Regions from separate parts of the Clostridium saccharoperbutylacetonicum N1-4(HMT) genome, predicted to be linked through region 1. Evidence: a T-box and tRNA genes for the amino acid it is inferred to sense, from the RefSeq annotation. Region 1 holds a T-box; the other holds one or more tRNA genes.
The links. The T-box of region 1 lies ahead of leuS (leucine--tRNA ligase). A T-box ahead of a tRNA ligase gene usually reads a tRNA of that ligase, here a tRNA-Leu.
Positions count from the first base shown of each region.

Region 2: it has a tRNA-Leu gene. The T-box ahead of leuS (leucine--tRNA ligase) is inferred to sense a tRNA for this amino acid. The anticodon was not compared.

Region 1 is NC_020291.1:5,892,956-5,903,120, reverse strand. It holds gene CSPA_RS25880 (hypothetical protein) at 1-257, shown strand, start outside; gene CSPA_RS25875 (HesB-like protein) at 321-650, opposite strand; gene CSPA_RS25870 (hypothetical protein) at 890-1,633, shown strand; gene CSPA_RS25865 (sensor histidine kinase) at 1,772-3,274, opposite strand; gene CSPA_RS25860 (response regulator transcription factor) at 3,314-4,009, opposite strand; gene CSPA_RS25855 (hypothetical protein) at 4,205-4,885, shown strand; gene CSPA_RS25850 (FlxA-like family protein) at 4,917-5,282, shown strand; gene leuS (leucine--tRNA ligase) at 5,326-7,776, opposite strand; T-box leader at 8,080-8,293, opposite strand; gene cls (cardiolipin synthase) at 8,460-9,893, shown strand; gene CSPA_RS25835 (DUF2334 domain-containing protein) at 10,030-10,165, opposite strand, start outside.
Region 2 is NC_020291.1:124,936-135,100, reverse strand. It holds gene hpt (hypoxanthine phosphoribosyltransferase) at 53-592, opposite strand; gene tilS (tRNA lysidine(34) synthetase TilS) at 597-2,003, opposite strand; gene spoIIE (stage II sporulation protein E) at 2,205-4,601, opposite strand; tRNA gene CSPA_RS00610 (tRNA-Leu) at 5,071-5,159, opposite strand; tRNA gene CSPA_RS00605 (tRNA-Met) at 5,229-5,304, opposite strand; tRNA gene CSPA_RS00600 (tRNA-Leu) at 5,323-5,411, opposite strand; tRNA gene CSPA_RS00595 (tRNA-Met) at 5,417-5,493, opposite strand; tRNA gene CSPA_RS00590 (tRNA-Met) at 5,501-5,576, opposite strand; tRNA gene CSPA_RS00585 (tRNA-Leu) at 5,595-5,683, opposite strand; gene CSPA_RS00580 (S1 domain-containing RNA-binding protein) at 5,918-6,328, opposite strand; gene CSPA_RS00575 (FtsB family cell division protein) at 6,469-6,762, opposite strand; gene yabQ (spore cortex biosynthesis protein YabQ) at 6,839-7,231, opposite strand; gene yabP (sporulation protein YabP) at 7,240-7,533, opposite strand; gene CSPA_RS00560 (RNA-binding S4 domain-containing protein) at 7,665-7,925, opposite strand; gene CSPA_RS00555 (HU family DNA-binding protein) at 7,996-8,271, opposite strand; gene yabN (bifunctional methyltransferase/pyrophosphohydrolase YabN) at 8,492-9,943, opposite strand; gene CSPA_RS00545 (putative polysaccharide biosynthesis protein) at 9,959-10,165, opposite strand, start outside.

The DNA.
Region 1 (10,165 bases):
AAAATCAAGCAAATAAGTTAGTATTAAAAGATGATGATTTAATATCTTTTAAATTTATGTATGACATTTCATCAAAAATTAGTAATTATTTCAATGAATTTAATAATAAAACTTTAAATAACATTACTGGAGAAGAAAAGGAAAAAAAGGTGATTAATGAATATTATTGGATAGATATGCTGGATGGAGTATATAAAATTAGTGATGATTATATAAATTTGCAGTGGAAAGTAGAATCAGCTGATATAGCTAAGTAAGAAAATAAGAATGATGTATATATGCATACACCATTCTTAGAATTTAGTATATTTATTTTAGTTTTAGTGGCAACCACTACAAGAACCACCACATCCACCTTCAGGCTCAATAACAGGTTTCAGACTTAATCCACGGCCTTCATTTTCATCAGAAGAAAGGATTATGAAGCCTCCAAACTGTTCTATTAAGCTTTTTTCGTAGATGAATGAGATATCATTAATTTTTTCAATCTCATCATCATCGCTTGCTTTTGAAACAGATATGTTAAAAACTGGGCCACTACATGCAAAGCCAGCAAAATTAATTCTAATATTAAAATCAGTTATTTTATTTTCGTCCAAAAAAGCTTTAAATTCATCATAAGCTTCTTGGCTTATAGTAACATTTTTCATTCAAACACCTACTTTATATAATATTAAAATGATATTAAATCATTAACGTAAGTATAACATACATATATAAAAATAAAAAGTTTATATTTCTATTTAAGTTTTGGTTAAAAATGTGATATTATGTTATGGTTTAGTAATATATAATCCAAAGTAAATCTTAATGTGTTATTATACAAAAATGGAAATATATGTTATAATGAATAAAGTTACGTTAAACATTTCAAGAAGGGGAATTAACTATGAAACCATATAATAAAAATTTTGTGTTCCAAGAGATGAAAAAATATAATAATCTAGTTAATCCAGGAACTTGTGGTGACTATAAAATAGTTAAAAACACTATGAATAAGCAAGATTTGCAAGGATATATGTATGAAAATAGCGATGATTATGATATAGACATAATACAATTATATAGAAATAATACTTGTTTAATGAAATTATCCCCTAGAGAAATAGAAAGTTCGTATAATGCAATATCTTTTTCTTATGGAAAAGTTGGAATAGTTGGTCTTGGTATTGGATATGTGGTTCAAGAAATTGCAAGAAAAACAAAGGTAGAAAAAGTTATTGTATATGAGGATAATGAAGAGTTAATTGAATTGTATTATCAAAACTTCGAAGAAAATGAAAAAATAAAAATAATTAGAGATAGTGCACTAAATGCTTCAAGAGAAATTTTTGATTTTTTTTATGTAAATTCTCATAAAGATCAATTAACATCAGAGGTCGTTAAAGATTATATTGATTTCAATAAAATACATGAAATTGAAGAATATGCGTTTTATGGATTAGAACATTTTTTATTAAGCTGTAAATATGAAGATATAATATGGGTATATATACCTGAAAATTGGGTAGCTATGAGTAAAAGGGCTTATGAAGCTCTTGATGTTTCAAGATATATTGAAACTTACAAACCATTAGATGAAGAAAAAGTAAAAGGAATACTTTTTCAGTTTAAAGAAATATTAAATTCATAAAGCTTTGATACAGTTGAAGAGAGCTCATTCTATTTTAACTTGCCAATCTAAGGTTGTAGCATGGAAAAGTAGGAGTGAACTCTCTCTTAATATTTTTAACAAAAAATTTATGGTTTTTCATAAAATTGTTATAAAAGTTTAATTTTTATGTAGATTGGGTAGCTCTATTATAAACTTTGCACCAGTAAGTGAATTTTCTGCTTTGATACTTCCATTCAATTTTTCAATAATATTTTTACTAATAGATAATCCTAGTCCAAAATGTCCCTTTTCTCCTTTATAAAATCTATCGAATATATTAGGAAGGTCTATATCCATAAAACCTGGTCCGTCATCATATAATATAAGTTGAACTTTATCATCACATATAAGATTAAATTCAATAGTAACAGTGCTTTTTGCATATCTTATACAATTACTAATAATATTATCAATTGCTCTCAAAAGTTTTTCTTCATCGCCATTAATTTCAATAAGTTTAGTGAGTAAATTACTTCTAATTGTGATATTATTTTTTTTAGCCAACCAACTTATATGCTCTATACATTTATTTATTAATTCATTAAAGTTTATATTTGCATAATTATAATTTTCTTCAATTGCATCAAGGCGTGATAAATATAGTAAATCTTCTACTAGTCTTGTCATACGTTTTATTTCTGATAATATAATTTCTACAGCATTATCACTATCAATAACGTCATATTTAATACCTTCAGTATAACTTTGTATAGACATAAGTGGTGTTCTAAATTCGTGAGACACATTTTGCAAAAAAGTCTTTTGTGCTTTGTCATAGGTTTCAAGTTTTTCAGACATAATATTAATATTATTTATAAATTCATGTAATTCTTCATAAACAGGCATTTCAATTTTATTACCGAAATTTCTTTCTGATATAGCACGGATATATTCATTTAGATTATCAAATGGTGTACAAATTTTTTTTGATATACGTGACGAAAAAATAACAGTAACTAATGCACAGAAAATAAGAATAAGAGAAAGAATTAAATTTATACCTATCTGTAATTGATTTATTTTTTCAACATTTGAATATATTATTATCCAGCCTAGTCCAAAGGAATTTTTATCAGATACAGATTTAATAATAGCTATGTATTCAGTGCTAGCTACATGAAAATTTAAATAATCTTCTTGCTCAAGTTTTTTTGAATTGTAAAGTTTGTTTTTTAATTGTTTCATAAAATCATCAGAAATATATCTGTCAGGAAAAGGAGTAATTCTATTTTCATTTTGATCAATTAAAATGAAGTCTGCATTTAGTAAAGTTAGTGGTTCTTTAAGTGAATGATCTAACATGAAATAATATCTAAAAAGTTCATTAGTACCTTGTGAATCAGTAAGGGGTAATTCATCAGGCTTAGTATTTTGAGGAAATGGATTTATATCTTGTGAATCATTAGGAGGTGGTGGAGGTGCTTGTTTAAAAAAATCAGGACCATGTTTAAGAGCTGTAATTTCAGCATTTGAGGCTATTTTATCTAATTGTGTAACAAGATTTTTTTCTATGTATATACGAACAGCTACATTGAAAATTATCGTGGTAAATGTAATTAGCATAATAATAATAATAATGTTATATTTAAAAATTCTCCATTTTATAGTATCTCTCTTCATAATATCCGTCCTTATTATGTATTAATAGTTTTTTTAGTGTTAGTCATTATCTTGTATTGAAAAACCAAAACCCCAAATAGTTTGTATTTTAAGTTTCGAATTTGCAGAAGTAAGTTTTTTTCTTATTCTTTTTATCATATCATCCGTAGCACGAGTTTCCACTTTGTTATCAAATCCCCATATTTTATCTAGAAGCTCAGTTCTACTGACAGCTCTATTTTTGTTTTGAATAAGATAATTAAGAAGTGATAATTCCATTACTGTAAGTGCTAAAGGGGAACCGTTAACTTCAGCTTTTTTTGTATTAAGATTTATTAATACATCTAATAATTTCATAATTTGATTATTTTGGATAGGAGCTTTGTCCAAGTCTATTCGTCTGAAAATACTATTCATTCTAGCAATAAGTTCCAAGGGACTAAAAGGTTTAGTTAGATAATCATCTCCACCAAGTTTAAGACCAGTAATTTTATCAGATTCAGTATCTTTGGCTGATACAATTATTATTGGGACACAACTTTTAAGTCTTATTAAAGAACAAAGAGCATATCCATCTATTTCAGGCATCATAATATCTATTATGAGCATATCAGCTTGTCTTCTATTAAATGCTTCAAGGATATCACGTCCGTTTGTAAATATTTCAACATCAAAGCCTTCTTTAAGTAGAAAAGATTTTATTATATTACAAATATTGATTTCATCGTCAGCAATATATATTAATTTTTTATCCATGAAATTAATTCACCTCAAAATATATTTTATCATATGTAAATACGAATGCTATTTTAAATTTTACTTATAACTCTTTTGCCACAAAATTGCCACAAAGTTGCCACAGCACTACGTTAGATTTTAAGAAATACATGTCGATTAAATAAGTATAGGAGAAAATATATGCAGGGAAGCAGGTTAAAGGAGAGAATTATAATGAACACAATAAGTAGTAATCAAAACAGTATGGAAGTGTATCTTGAGAGAAGGATACAATCAGCAAGAGCTTTACAACAATATAAGGTAGAGCAGCAAAAAAGACAAGAAGAAAATGATTTGGTTTCAATAAGTCAACAAGGGATGCAAGCAATGGGGAATGCTACACAAAGCTTGTCAAATAATAATCCATTGAGCAGCTTAGTTGAAGCAGGAACAATAACTCAAGATCAAGCAAATGCTGTTCAAAGTGTTTTTCAATCTAGGGGAAGAGAAATTCAAACTTCAGGAACCTACAGCAATATAACTAAATCTCAAAACCCTTTAGAAAGCTTAATAACTGCAGGAACAATAACCCAAGATCAAGCAGATTCAATTAAAAGTACATTAGATGCAGCAAGGGATGCAGATAAATCAAGTTCAAGTACAACCAGTACAAGTACAAAAACAAATCCATTGGATAGTTTGGTAACAGCAGGGACAATAACTCAAGCCCAAGAGGATGCAATTGAAAGTGTTTTTGAAGAATTAATGAAATCACATGAGGCAAGAAATAATCAAGAGACAACTAATAAAACAAATCCATTAAGTGGCCTAATATCAGCAGGAACAATAACACAGGATCAAGCAGATGCTATTAGCAGTGCTTTTGAAGCAACAATGAGCTTTAAAAGTTTTTAATAAATTCATAATTATATGAGGGAGGAATATAATGAGTATTTCATCAATATCGTCAATGACAAGTACATCATATACTTCTACAAGTAGCACAAGTAGTGATACAAGTGCTCTTGAAAAACAAAAAGAAAGTTTAGAGAAGCAACTACAAGAAATTCAATCAAGTAATGATGATGAGAAAACAAAGCAATCAAAGGCTAAACAAATTCAATCACAAATTCAAAATATTGAATCACAAATTGAACAAAAAAAATCTAGCAACACAAGTAAAGCAGCACCACCATCAAAGCCACCAGAAAAACCAACTGGTGAAAAAAATGTAAAGGTAAATACTAATGCAAATGCAACAACACAAGTTTCCGATGAGGAAAGTGGTAACATAATTAATACTTATGCTTAGGAAGATGTTAGACATGAAAAAAAGTGGCCTTGAGGCCACTTTTTTATTTTACAACTATATTAACAAGTCTTCCTTTAATTACAATAACTTTAACAATATTTTTACCTTCAGTATTTTCTTTAATAGTTTCATTTTCTAAAGAAGCGGCTTTAATACCTTCTTCATCTAAGTTTGAAGCTACCATGATTTTTGATTTTATCTTACCATTAATTTGTATAGCAATTTCAACTTCATCTTTAACTAAAGCTGAAGGATCAAATTCAGGGAAGCTCTCATTAAAGATTGTTGAAGTATTTCCAAGTAAGCTCCATTGTTCTTCAGCGAAGTGAGGAGCAAATGGTGCAAGTAATTTTACGAAATCAGTTATAGTTGCTTTTAAGAAATTTGCATTCTTAACATTTTCTTGAGTATATTTGTTTAGTGCATTAGTAAGTTCCATAAGTCTTGCTATTGCAGTGTTAAATTGCATTTTATCTCCATCTTCAGTAACACCTCTGATTGCAGTATGCTTCCAGAAGTTCAATTCTTTTTCAGCTGAATCTATGGAATCTTTAACATTTTCATTTGAATCTATTATAGCTCTACAAGTATCAAGTATCCTTTCAATTCTATCTACAAATTTGCCTACAGATTTAATACCATCGTCGCTCCAAGCTCCACCTTCAGTATATCCAAAGCCAAACATTAGATACATTCTAAATACGTCAGCACCATATTCTTTAATGTAGTCATCTGGGGAAATTGTATTTCCTTTTGATTTACTCATTTTAAGTCCATCTGGTCCTAAAATTAAGCCTTGGTGAGTTAAACTTAAGAATGGTTCGTCAAAGTTTAGGTATCCCATGTCTCTTAAAGCTTTTGTTATAAATCTCGCATATAATAAGTGCATACAGGCATGTTCTGGTCCACCAACATATTTATCCACAGGAAGAATCTTGTTGATTTTTTCTGGATCAAAAGGTGCATCTGCATTTTTATTATCTGCATATCTTAAATAATACCATGAAGAACATACAAAAGTATCTAAAGTGTCAGCTTCTCTCTTAGCAGGCTTACCACAACAAGGACAAGTTGTATTTACGAATTCTTCAGATTTTCCAAGTGGTGATTTACCATCTGGAGTAAATTCAACATTATAAGGAAGTTCTACTGGAAGATCTTTTTCAGGAACAGGAACTATTCCGCAGGTCTCACAATATATAATTGGAATTGGAGCACCCCAATATCTTTGTCTTGAAACTAACCAGTCTCTTAATCTGAAGTTTATCTTCATTTGTCCTAATTCATCTTTTTCTAAATCTTCAACTATTTTCTTTTTAGCTTCCTCAGTAGTTAAACCATCAAATTTACCAGAGTTAACAAGCACTCCATATTCACAATAAGGAAGTTCTGGGTCAGTGTTATCTTTATCAGTTATAACTCTTTCTATTGGCAAATTAAATTTAGTTGCAAAAGCAAAGTCCCTTTCATCATGAGCAGGAACTGCCATAACGCATCCAGTACCGTAAGTAGCTAATACATAATCAGAAATCCAAATAGGAACTACTTTTCCGTTAATAGGATTTATAGCATAAGCTCCTGTGAATACACCAGTCTTTTCTTTTGTATTTGATTGTCGTTCAATTTCAGATTGTTTAGCAGCAGCTTCTTTATATTCTTCAACAGCAGCCTTATATTCTGGAAGAGTTAGCTTATCAACTAATTTATTTTCAGGTGCTAGAACTACATAAGTAACACCATTTAAAGTATCAACTCTTGTTGTAAAGACATCAAATTTTAAATCAGAATCTTTAACTTTGAAAGTAACTTGTGCACCATAAGATCTTCCAATCCAGTGCTTTTGCATAGATTTAGTTTTTTCTGGCCAATCTAAATCATCTAGTTTATCAAGTAATTCATCGCCATAATCAGTTATTTTAAAGAACCATTGAGTAAGGTCTTTCTTTGTAACTTCAGTGCTACATCTTTCACAAGCACCATCGACAACTTGTTCGTTAGCTAAAACTGTGTTGCAAGATGGACACCAATTTACTGGAGCCTTTTTTCTATAAGCTAGCCCTTTTTCATAAAGCTTCAAGAATAACCATTGAGTCCATTTATAGTAATCAGGAAGACAAGTAACAACTTCATTTTCCCAGTTGAACATTGCGCCCATAGATTTCAATTGTTTTTCCATTGTTTCAATATTCTTTAAAGTAGAATCTTGAGGATGGATTCCTGTTTTTATAGCATAGTTTTCAGCAGGTAAGCCAAAAGCATCAAAGCCCATTGGTTGGAATACGTTATATCCTTGCATCCTCTTAAGTCTTGCCCATGAATCTGTTGGACCATAGTTAAACCAGTGCCCAGCATGTAATTGAGCACCTGATGGATAAGAAAACATTTCAAGAGTATAAAGCTTCTTATCTAAATTTTCAGTATTAAACTTATAAGTTTCATTTTCTTCCCATATTTTTTGCCATTTGGCATCGATTTTAGTTCCGTAATTTGACATTATGTAGCCTCCCCTTTGAATCAGTTTACAGTGCACAATTTACAGTTGAAGGATGAATCATTACATGATTTCTACAATTTGTAAAGTGTTAGCTGAATAACTGCTAGAAATTTATTTGATTGTGTCTTATATAATATAATTTTAACCAGCAAGATGCTGATTTAATCAGTTAGCAGTTAAAGTTGCAAAATAACAATTTAGGATAAAAAAATTATAAATTATTCAAAATCCAGTGGATTTTGTTCCATAACTGAAAACTACAAATTATTAACTGTTAACTGCAAAAAAGCTTTCATCTCTATGCAAAGAGACGAAAGCATAATTTCCGTGGTACCACTCTTAATTAAAAGAAAAACAAAGTTAATTCTTCTCACTTAATATTTTAACGGTTTTACCGTACTTGCTTCGAACAAGTAAGCTCATAGGCAAGTTCATAATAATATAACACTGTTTTACACCATACAACAGCTCTCTTAAAGATATATCTATTACTAATACTCCTATTCATAGCATAATATAAAATTTTAATAACATTATATATTAAAATTTCTACAAAAGTCAAGAATTCTATTTAATAGAGACTTCGTCATTAATTGACAATTGATAAGTGAACATTGATAATTGAAATATAAATATAATATAATTGGTACAGAGAGTTTTAAAAGGGGAAGAAAGTGATATATATGGATATAATTTTAGTCTTAATAACTATAATTTTAATATTAAATATAATATTTGCATTTTCACTTATTTTTTTAGAAAGAAAAGATCCGACTACAACATGGGCATGGCTTTTAATAGTAATGATTTTGCCAGGCATTGGATTTTGGATTTATATTTTACTTGGTCAAAATTTAAGCAGGCAAAAGATTTTCAAGAAAAAAATAAGAATAGATGAAAATAAAAGAAAAAATTTACTTGATACCTATGAATCAACCTATCATGTACATGATGGTGGAGAAAAGTTTATAGATTTAAGAAAGCTAAATTTCAATCATTCAGGAGCAAATTACACAACGAATAATAAGGTGAGAGTTTTCATAAATGGTGAAGATAAGTTTAAACAATTAATACAAGACATCAGAAAAGCTAAAAAATATATTCATATAGAGTATTACATTTTTAAAGCAGACTCACTTGGGAAGACTATCCTTGAAGAACTTGCGAAAAAGGCTAAGAGTGGAGTAGAGGTTAGGCTTTTAGTTGACAGCATGGGGTCTCGTATGTTAACTAAAAAGGTTCTTAAAAATTATTTGAATGCTAAAGGAAAATATGCATTATTTTTCCCAGGAATTTTGCCTCATATAAATACTCGTATAAACTATAGAAACCATAGAAAGATAGTAGTAATTGATGGTAGATATGGATATGTTGGTGGATATAATGTTGGAGAAGAATATATAAATAAAGATAAAAATATTGGTTTTTGGAGAGATACTCATGTAAGAATTCAAGGTGAAGCTGTTAGTGATTTAAATGAACGGTTTTTGCTTGATTGGTGTCATGCTTCAAAAGAAGAAATTAGTAATTACAACAAATATGAAAAAGAATTTCCAAAAGATTTTGGTGATGTAGGAATACAGATTGTAACAAGTGGGCCAGATCATAAAGAAGAATACATAAGAAATGCTTATTTAAAATTAATAAATAATGCAAAAAAGAGCTTATATCTAGAAACTCCATATTTAGTTTTGGATACACCTATATTGGAGTCTTTGAAAATATCTGCATTATCAGGAGTAGATGTAAGAATAATAATACCTGGTAAACCAGATCATTTTTTCATGCAGTGGGCTGCAAGTTCTTATGTAGGTGAACTTTTAGAAGCGGGAATAAAGGTGTATAGTTACCAAAATGGATTTATTCATGCAAAAACAATAATTGCTGATGGTACAGTAATGAGTATAGGAACTGCTAATTTTGATATTAGAAGTTTTAAGCTTAATTTTGAAGTAAATGCATTTATTTTTGATAATAGGATTGCTATAGATGGGGAAAATCAATTCTTCAGAGATATTGACGAGTCAGAAGAAATAACAAAGGAAGTTTATAATAACAGAAGTATTTCACTTAAAATTAAAGAATCTCTAATAAGGTTGGTATCTCCAATTCTATAATAAATTTGCTATTTTCATTAATAAAATAATGATTTGAGAACTGCAACGAGGATAATATTATTTTAAACAGGATATGTGCCTCAACTTGTTTTGTGACCAATTTTAGCAGGTACATATTCTATAAAAAATTTTCTTTTTAAAGATCTGTTACTTTAATGAACCTATATCCTTTTTTCTCTAAGATAGTTATTAATTTTTTAAAATTTGAATTTTCAATATATGTAAAAGTTGGAGCAGAATTTTTATCTTCTGCTAAAGTGATACAATCATTT
Region 2 (10,165 bases), 760 kb from region 1:
ATATTTAAAATTTTACCATATCAATATTTTTATTACAATAAATTTAAACTGTCTATTTGTTGTATACCTCTGGTTTTAATATTCCTATAAAAGGTAAGTTTCTATATTTCTCCGCATAGTCTATTCCATAACCTACTATGAATCCATCAGGCACTTCAAATCCAATATACTTAACGTCTAAATCTACCTTTCTTCTAGCCGGTTTATTTAACAACGAAATTATTTCTATGCTGTTAGCATTTCTTGCACGCAAATACTTAAGCAGATAAGATAAAGTAATTCCTGTATCAACAATATCTTCAACTAATAAAATATCCTTACCTTCAATGCTGTTATCTAAATCTTTTAAAATTCTTACAACACCAGATGTTTCTGTAGAACTTCCATAGCTTGAAACAGCCATAAAATCTATCTCACACAGAACAGAAATGTTTTTAATTAACTCTGCCGCAAACAATACTGAACCCTTCAATATACCAACTACAACTAAATTCTTCCCCTCATAATCGTTACTTATTTCACTTGCAAGTTCTTTAATACGTTTATTCAAAACGTCTTCCGAAAATAATATTTCTTGTATATCCTGTTTCATAATTCTAATATTCCTTTCTTTCAACAACTACTTTTAATATATTTCCACTTTTATCTGTAATTTTATATTCTTCAGAGATTTTTATTCCAATAATCCAAGCAATTTTATTATCAAAACATAAAATAGGGATACTATCTCTTTCATCTTTAGGTATTTTCATATCAATAAAAATGTCTTTTACTTTCTTATTTCCAGTCATGCCTAAAGGAATAATTTTATCACCATTTCTTCTATTTCTCATTGAAATATTATTCTTAATTTTATCAAAATCAAAATATTTTGTGAATTTATTTTGATTTGAAATTATCTGACTCATTTCATAGTCAGTAATAACTTCGAATTTAACTATAAAATTATCTAATATAATTTCATTTGTATTTATATTGTTTTTTTCTAAAATTATATCTTCTATTTTATTATCTATATGATACTTTTCTACTTTACTTTTTATGTATATATCTCCATAGATATTCTCAGCATAAATACCATTAGGTAAATGTATCAACTTTCCTGAATTCTTTTTTGCTAAATGAAAAATTTCATATATATGCTTCATCTCAAAATCATAATTTGACTTAGAATATTTTATTAATGCATTTCTTAACACTCTTGTTGCTATAGGCTCTTCTTCAATAAATATTTCCTTTTTTATTATAAAATAAGCACTATCCTCTATACAATATTTATTGTATAAACTTAAAGCTAAATTTTCAATGAATTCATTGTCCTTTTGTAATAATAAAGCCATTCTATTCAAAGCATCTATTATGTCCTCATTAAAATTTTCTTTCATATATGGTAATATATCTAATCTTATTTTATTTCTGTTATAAATCCTTTCAAAATTTGTTTTATCAATTCTTGGATTTAATTTTTTTAATTCTATATATCCTTCTACTTCACTTCTTGATAAACACAAAATTGGTCTTATTATCTTTCCATCTCTTGAAGCTTTAATTCCTCCAAGCCCATCGAGTCCTGTTCCTCTCATAAGTCTAAATAAAATTGTTTCAGCTTGATCATTTGCATTGTGTGCAGTTGCAATTTTGTTAAATCCCTCTTTTTCTGAAATTTCTTCAAAGAAATCATATCTAGCCTTTCTTCCTGCCATTTCAGATGATAATCTATGTTCTTTAGCATAAATATTTATATCTAAACGTCTAACAAAACATTTTATCCCCATCGTATTGCAAATATCAATTACATATTCTTCATCACCAATTGCATCTGCCCCTCTCAAAAGGTGATTTAAATGCGCAGCTGCTATCTCAATATCTAATTCTTGTCTTAACTCCAGCAAAATATTCAAAAGACACAAAGAATCTGGGCCACCAGAGAGAGCAACTAAAATCTTATCCTTACTTTTTAATAACTTATTATCTCTAATATAAGATAGTACTTTTCTGTCCAAAAATAAACACTCCTATTATTATATAATACTGCATAATATATTTTACGCATATATTTTTCCAATGTAAACATTATTGCCTTAATTTTTTTCTGCAAACCTTTTTAATATAAATTATAAAAGCTGCTTCAAAACTAATAATACACTAAAGTTTTAAAACAGCTATTTATAATATCTCATAAAATAGGAAAATAACAATACTCCTTAGCTATCCAAATAAATTTTTGAAACTATTACTGTCATATCATCTTTAACTATGCCTCCACTTAATTTCTTCGCTCTATTTAATATTTTTTCAGATAGTTCTCTAGGACCCGCATTAACATTCTTTAAATACTCTTCAATCCAACTTACTTCTCCAAAGCTATACCTTTCAATATCTAAAACACCATCACTTATATTTACCAATATATCACCAGGCTTTAAAACTTCTTTTATTCTTTCAACCTCCACCTCATCTACAAGTCCCAATGGCAAATTCTTTGAATTAATAACCTTCACCTCACTCCCTCTCTTAATAAAGCTTGAGACTGCACCTATTTTCACAAAAACGCCTTGACCAGTATATAAATCAATTTTACTCAAGTCCAATGTCGCATATTTTTCATTTTCTACAAATCTCATTCCCATTATAGAATTAACTGTATTTACTGTTATGTTTTCATCAAATCCAGCCTCCATAAGTTTTTCTACTAAATCAACAGTTGATTTACTTTCTTCCTTCGCCTCTGGACCAAAACCCATTCCATCACTTAAAATCGTCATATATGATCCATCAACAACTCTTCCAAAACTATAACTATCTCCTATTTCCTTTTCTCCACTTTTAGGTTCAACAGATACATAAGAGACCATACGATATTTGGGTTTTTCTTCTATTTTTATAATACGTTGATTTGTTTCAGTATCGATACTACTTCCATCATCTCCTATACGAACTCTAATATTAAGATTATTGTTTAACAATGATACTATATTTTTTTCACAATAATTAAAATTCTCATAATCATTCATATTTATTCTAATTTTACTTCTACCATTTTTATCCACATAACAAAAAACATCACTATAATTTATTAAATTTTTATTCAAAATTCGTTTTGTTATACCTTCTAATTCTACATCAATATTAACTTCTTTCTTAAAGCTACCTAGAAGATCGTTTAAGGTTCGAGATATATTGGATATATGTTCTGATAATATCTCCCTCCCCTCTGCCAACCTGTTTTTTATTGTTTCATTTACACTGTAATTATTTACAATTGATTCAGCACATTTCAAAATCGTAAAATTTTTAATACATTTTTTTTGTAAATATTCTGGTATTTCTAATTTTCCCTCCTCACATCTTTGTATTAGTATTTGAAATGCATTAAATGTCTGATGAAAATCTTTTTTCCAGCATAAAATCCTATTCTCACAGTTGCAACAACTTCTATCTGCTAAATTCTCTACTAAAGCACTTCCTTTCGATTTAATCAATAAATTTTCATTATCATTAGTATTGAGTAAGCACTTTGACACATTTGCCAGTACATTTGTTAATTCTTTTAACTTAAAAGTAAATTCCTCTTTCATTGAATTCAATTGAATTTCCCCTAAAGATGCCTTTTTTACATATGGATTTATCTCAATTTCAATACTTTCATATATAAGCTTTGGTATGCATAAGAATAAAAAAGAACTAGCTAAGACCTCAACAGCCAACTTTAAGGTTACTGAATTTGAATATAACGCCAGTGCAGAATAAATTATTATACTTGAAAGTATTGAAAATATTTTTCCTGTATCTTTAAATATTCCAATTATCAGTCCTCCAACACCAAAAAAAGCCACACTATACATCATGTTATTAGATGCAATCCCAATCATTATTCCCATTAAAACTCCAATCATAGCTCCATATGTAGCTCCTCCTATATAGGCAATTACCAGAACTAATGTTAATGCACATATATTTCTTATTGAATAATCAACAAAATCAACGTTTCCTATCCCTGCAATTAATAAGCATAAAAACATACTTATACTAACTAACTCTTCAGATGAATATAAATAACTAGTATTAATTACTTCTAGAGAATTTATCGCATATTTTATAACATAATATATTGGTACAATAATTAATGTTTCTATTATGCTCAAAGTTATATCTATTCCCAGTTCATATTTACTAATCCAAAGACCATAAAAAAAGAAACTGATTAAAATGATAATAAAACCTATTAACTCCCTCTTTCTTTTCCTTGTTGTTGGTATAGAAGTATAATATATCATTATTAAAAATACAGAGGTTACATATGCATATCCATCTGTTAATAGATTATTTATTGATAAATATCCCATGGCAACTCCCGTTGCTGCTGCAAAATTGTCTTTTTTATTTCCCTTTGTAACAATAGCTATTAAATAAGCTAATCCAATCGGAGCTATTCCACTTCTATCTGATTGATTTAATAACAAACTTACTCTTCCAAGTAAAATCCCAGCTATCAAAATAGTGCATAATCTTACTAAAGATGTTTTTATCCCTATGTTCCTTTTTACATTTGTCACTTTGTTTATCTCTTGATATTTGTCTACACCTAACCCATACTGCACATCAGCTCGCCTCATTTCCAAATAATGTAATATGATTATAGCATCTATATTTTACGATATATGTCATAAGGTGTTTCACTAATTAAAAATTCGTTGGACAACTTCATCTAAAATTCACTAATATACAATTATTTAATATGTTATTTTCCTTATCATAAATTTTACTAAAAACTCTGTGCACCTCCATGAAAAAGCGGGTATACAGGTTAATTTATAACTTTTACTCCACATAATTATTTTGTCGTTAATCTTGCCTTATTAGTAGTTTATATATAATTATTTTTTCATAAAAATAAAAAAGCATGAATAGTACTCTACACCTATTCAAACTTCTCTTACTAACCGCAACAAAACGACCACGCTGTTTATTTATTGACACTTATAAATTATCAAATGACGAAATTACTTTATAACTTTTTGCAAATATACTTAATAACAAAAAAAGACCTAAGCTTTTGCTTAAATCTTTTGGTGCCGAAGACCGGAATCGAACCGGTACGGTGTTTAACCACCGCAGGATTTTAAGTCCTGTGCGTCTGCCAGTTCCGCCACTTCGGCATATTCTAATCACATCATGTATATAATTACGACATTTTAATATTTCATAATAAAAATTATTCTTTATTTTGGTTGCGGAGGCAGGACTTGAACCTACGACCTTCGGGTTATGAGCCCGACGAGCTACCAACTGCTCCACCCCGCGTTATTCTATATTTTATTATGGTGCCGAAGACCGGAATCGAACCGGTACGGTGTTTAACCACCGCAGGATTTTAAGTCCTGTGCGTCTGCCAGTTCCGCCACTTCGGCACACATGGTAGCGGAAATAGGACTTGAACCTACGACACCTCGGGTATGAACCGAGTGCTCTAGCCAGCTGAGCTATTCCGCCATATTAATGGTTGCGGGGGCAGGACTTGAACCTACGACCTTCGGGTTATGAGCCCGACGAGCTACCAACTGCTCCACCCCGCGTTATTTTATATTTTATTATGGTGCCGAAGACCGGAATCGAACCGGTACGGTGTTTAACCACCGCAGGATTTTAAGTCCTGTGCGTCTGCCAGTTCCGCCACTTCGGCACACTTTGCTATCAACTAAGTGTCAACAACAAAGCTAATTATAATATATAATTATTATACTGTCAACATCTTTTTATTATAAAAAATATATGACGTAATTCAAATCAAAATTTATAATAAATCAAACAAATTAATTAGTGCAGAACAAGTTTTAAAGCATACACTTACAAACTATATTCTGCACATCAAATTCAAAATAATTCCATCTATAAATATTTATTGCAACTAAAAAATCTAATAACCTTTCTTTCCACCTTTTCCCTTAAATTCTTGATGCTTCTTTACATCCTGCATTCTTTCTTCACTATCTTTTAAGAATTTAGACATAATATCTTCAAAGTTCCCCGAATTAGAAGGTTTCTTCTTATCAGTTGCCTTCCAATCAATTTCTGCTGGTTTAACTGATTTTCTTTGAACATTTGCTTGTTTTATTGAAAGACTAATTTTCCCATTGTCATCTATTGAGATAACTTTTACCTTCACTTTATCTTGCTCGTTAAGATGTTCCCTAATATCCTTTACGTAAGAATCCGCAACTTCTGAAATATGAACTAATCCAGTTTTGCCTTCAACCTCAATAAAAGCTCCAAAATTCGTAATGTTTATCACTGTGCCCTCTACTATGTTTCCTGCCAATAAGGTCATGTTTAAAAGACTCCTCCTTAAATTTTAAAATATATAAATTATAAGAACAAACTAAATTATAAGTATGTTCTTTAATTAGAAATGCAATTTAATAGTTACTATAATTATCGAGCTTTACACATCTTTCTATATACTAAAAGCTAATTAGAATTTTTATTTGTTGTCTCACTATTAACAACTTTTTCGCCAGGTTTAATCATCCCAAGCCTCTCCCTTGCCAATTTTTCAAGATAATCAGGAGAATCGGAATTGATTTTTTCAGCCTCATCCTGAAGTCTTTGGTTTTTTTGATTAATCTCATCTAATTGCAGTTGCTTACTATCTATTTCTTTTTGAATCCTACTTATTGTTATACTTTGCCTAATGTAACTAAACGCAAAGAACACAATAAATCCAACAATTATTACTCTTTTTAATATTAACTTTTTTTTCATCTATAGAACCTCTATTTTGTAAATTCTCTTAAATCTATTGTAATCACTATATTGCTATTATTCAAGTAATTTTTTCTTATTTCTTTCTATCAGCAATTTTATACGCAATCATTTTTAATGGATACCTTATATTTTTTAATAGTATTCGAATTAATTTATAAAATAACTTAGCTATTATTATTTCACTTTTATAAAAATATTTACTTAGAAGTCTAAAGTATAATAAAGTAGAAATCACTATAAAAATATATACATACGGAGTTAAAAAAGCATAATTAATATATAAGAGAAAAGAAAATACTATCAACGCAATAAGTACACAAAAAAGCATATCTTCTATCACATTCAATATTTTAAAAGAATTTAGTCCTCGTATCACTCTATATATATCAAATAATATTCCCGTTATAATACCTCCAATTACACTATAAATAACAAGATTGATCTGCATATTTAATTCTAATGGCATACTACTACCTACTTAAATAATTTACTTATTATAGTTTCATTACTTTTTTTAGATACCTTCCCATTATAAACTACAGATCCAATATTTCCAGCTATTATAACGTCACCATTCTGCACATCTAACTTATTCATTTTTAGATCTTCTCCCTTAATAGTTAAATTACCTAAACTAGTGGTTAAATCAATTTTTAATTCATCAAAACTTATAACTTCAATTACACCACTTAAAGTTATTTTTTTTCTATTCTCTAAAAATAAATTACATCTATTATCTTCAACTTTATTTTCCACTTTTTTCTCCATTAAAGATTCCTCCATTTATTTTTTCTTATATAATATATGTTTGTCTATTTCAATTTAGAATTCAGAACCTTTAATAAGTTAAGTATTTTTTATTTCTTACGTAAAAAGAGTAGATAAGCATTTCACTTTTTCTACTCCTTATCTTCTTCCCCTTCAATAATCACATACATTTCTTTTGCATCTTCTTTTTTAACATGTTCAGCTATGTTAATTATCTCAGCTTTTAAAATCCTATTTGCAAATGTTATTTGAATAATATCTCCTTCTTTTACTGATGTAGAAGGTTTTGCCTGCTTATCATTTATCAATATTCTCCCGCTTTCACATACTTCCTTAGCAACAGTTCTTCTCTTTATGATACGCGATACTTTTAAATATTTATCTAGCCTCATACTTTTCTCCTTTATTAAAAGAACCCGAGAAAACTCGGGCTCACATTTACGCTGTGTAAATTTAATTTTATTACTTATTTACTTTATCTTTAAATTCTTTACCAGCTTTGAATACTGGAACTGTAGTTGCAGGAATTTTTATAACTTCCTTAGTTCTAGGATTTCTTCCTTCTCTAGCAGCTCTTTCTCTTGTTTCAAAAGTTCCAAATCCAACTAATTGAACTTTTTCACCCTTTTCTAGTGCTTCTTCAACACTTTCAATTAAAGCCTTTAGCGCTAATTCTGCATCTTTTTTTGTTAATTTACTTTTTTCTGCCATGCTAGTAATTAATTCTGCTTTATTCACAATAACATCCTCCTTAAAAATCCAGTTTTATATTTTTAACTGTTTTCTTTATGTACTAAATTGCACCTCTTTATTATATAACCTCTTTAGCTAACCGTCTATAGAAAAACGCTTTCTTTTGCTACATATAACTAAATAATCCAATAAATCGTTACAATATAGTTCTTTTATAAAGTATTATTCTGCATAAATTAGAAAATTCCTTTATTAAATTGAAATATTAATCTATTTTTTTTGAAATTTCCCAAAGTTTATCCATTTCATCCAAACTTGTGTTAGTTAATTCAATGTTTTTTTCCTTTGCAACGCTTTCAATATAAGCAAATCTTTTTATAAACTTGTCTATAGTATAATTTAATGCCACTTCTTCATCAACCTTTAAAAATCTAGCAACATTAACACATGAAAATAGTAAATCTCCAACTTCTTCTGTTATTTTCTCCACATTTTCTGTATTATATACATCAATTACCTCTTTAAGTTCTTCTTTTACCTTATTTATTGCAAAACTTATATCTTCAAAATCAAATCCAACTTTTTTTGCTTTTTCTTGAACTTTGTGAGCTCTTAAAAGTGCTGGCAACCCTTTTGTTATTCCATTCATTTCTTCTGTAATAGTATTATACCCTTTTTCTTTTTTCTTTAAATCATCCCACTTTACTAATACTTCTTCTGAAGAGTTCAATTCACTAGATCTTTTAAAAACATGCGGATGTCTGCTTATCATCTTATCACAAATTGCTCCTATAACGTCATTTATATCAAAATATCCATCCTCTTTGCCTATAGATGCATGAAAAACAACTTGCAGTAATACATCTCCTAATTCTTCAATTAATGAATCATCATCAGCTTGATCTATTGCATCTATAACCTCATAACTTTCTTCTACTAAAGATTTCTTAAGAGATTCGTGAGTTTGTTCTCTATCCCATGGGCAACCATTTTCTCCCCTTAATATCTCTATTATATCTAAAAGATCATTAAAATCTTTTTTATTATTCATATCTTTTGGAATGTATACTGATGTTAAATAATCTATATCTTCTTGCATATCTAATTCAAACAAAGGAATTTTTCTTATGCTTTCTTGACCCTTTATACCTGCTGCTCTTACATAATAAATATCTGTTTCATCATTATATTGATCAAGCAATTTCAACTTAACTTCTGAGGCTATTAATTGATTATATACCTGTGTTATAATCGTTCCTATACGCTTATCTAATATTTGATTTCCAATATCAAATGCATCTATAACTTTCAAGCCTTCAATTGGATCTATTTTTATGCTTTCAATCATAGCATCAATAAAACTCACAGCTGGTATTATCTTATATTCCACGTTGTTCTCTTTACATAATTCTATTAAATTAAATACTGATTTTTCTGCTACTAATGGATGTCCTGGCACCCCATATATTAAATCTCCTAAACTATTATGCTTCACAAGCAAATCATTAGCTATGTTTAAATACACTTCATCAAAATTTTCTGTATTTTCATAAACATTATCATATGTTTCAAACTTAATTCCTTTTTCAATTAAGTAGTCAACTGTTGGATGCTTTTCTGTTCTTAAGAAAATATTTTTAGTATTTTCAAATTCATATACAGTTCCTATAGTCAATGCATCTTTATCTCCTGGTCCTAATCCCACTATTTTAATCATCAGATTACTCTCCTTTTATCTTCTTTTAAATCTATTCTTTATTTCACTAACATCAAATACTTTAAGTACAATTATTAATATAATATATATTATCATACCTAAAAATATTGATATTAAGCAAGCTATGCCATTACTTATTGTATTTTTATATATAATATTATAACTTATTAATACAAGCAACATCATAATTGCAGCTGCATACGTTGGTTTTATTAATATTTC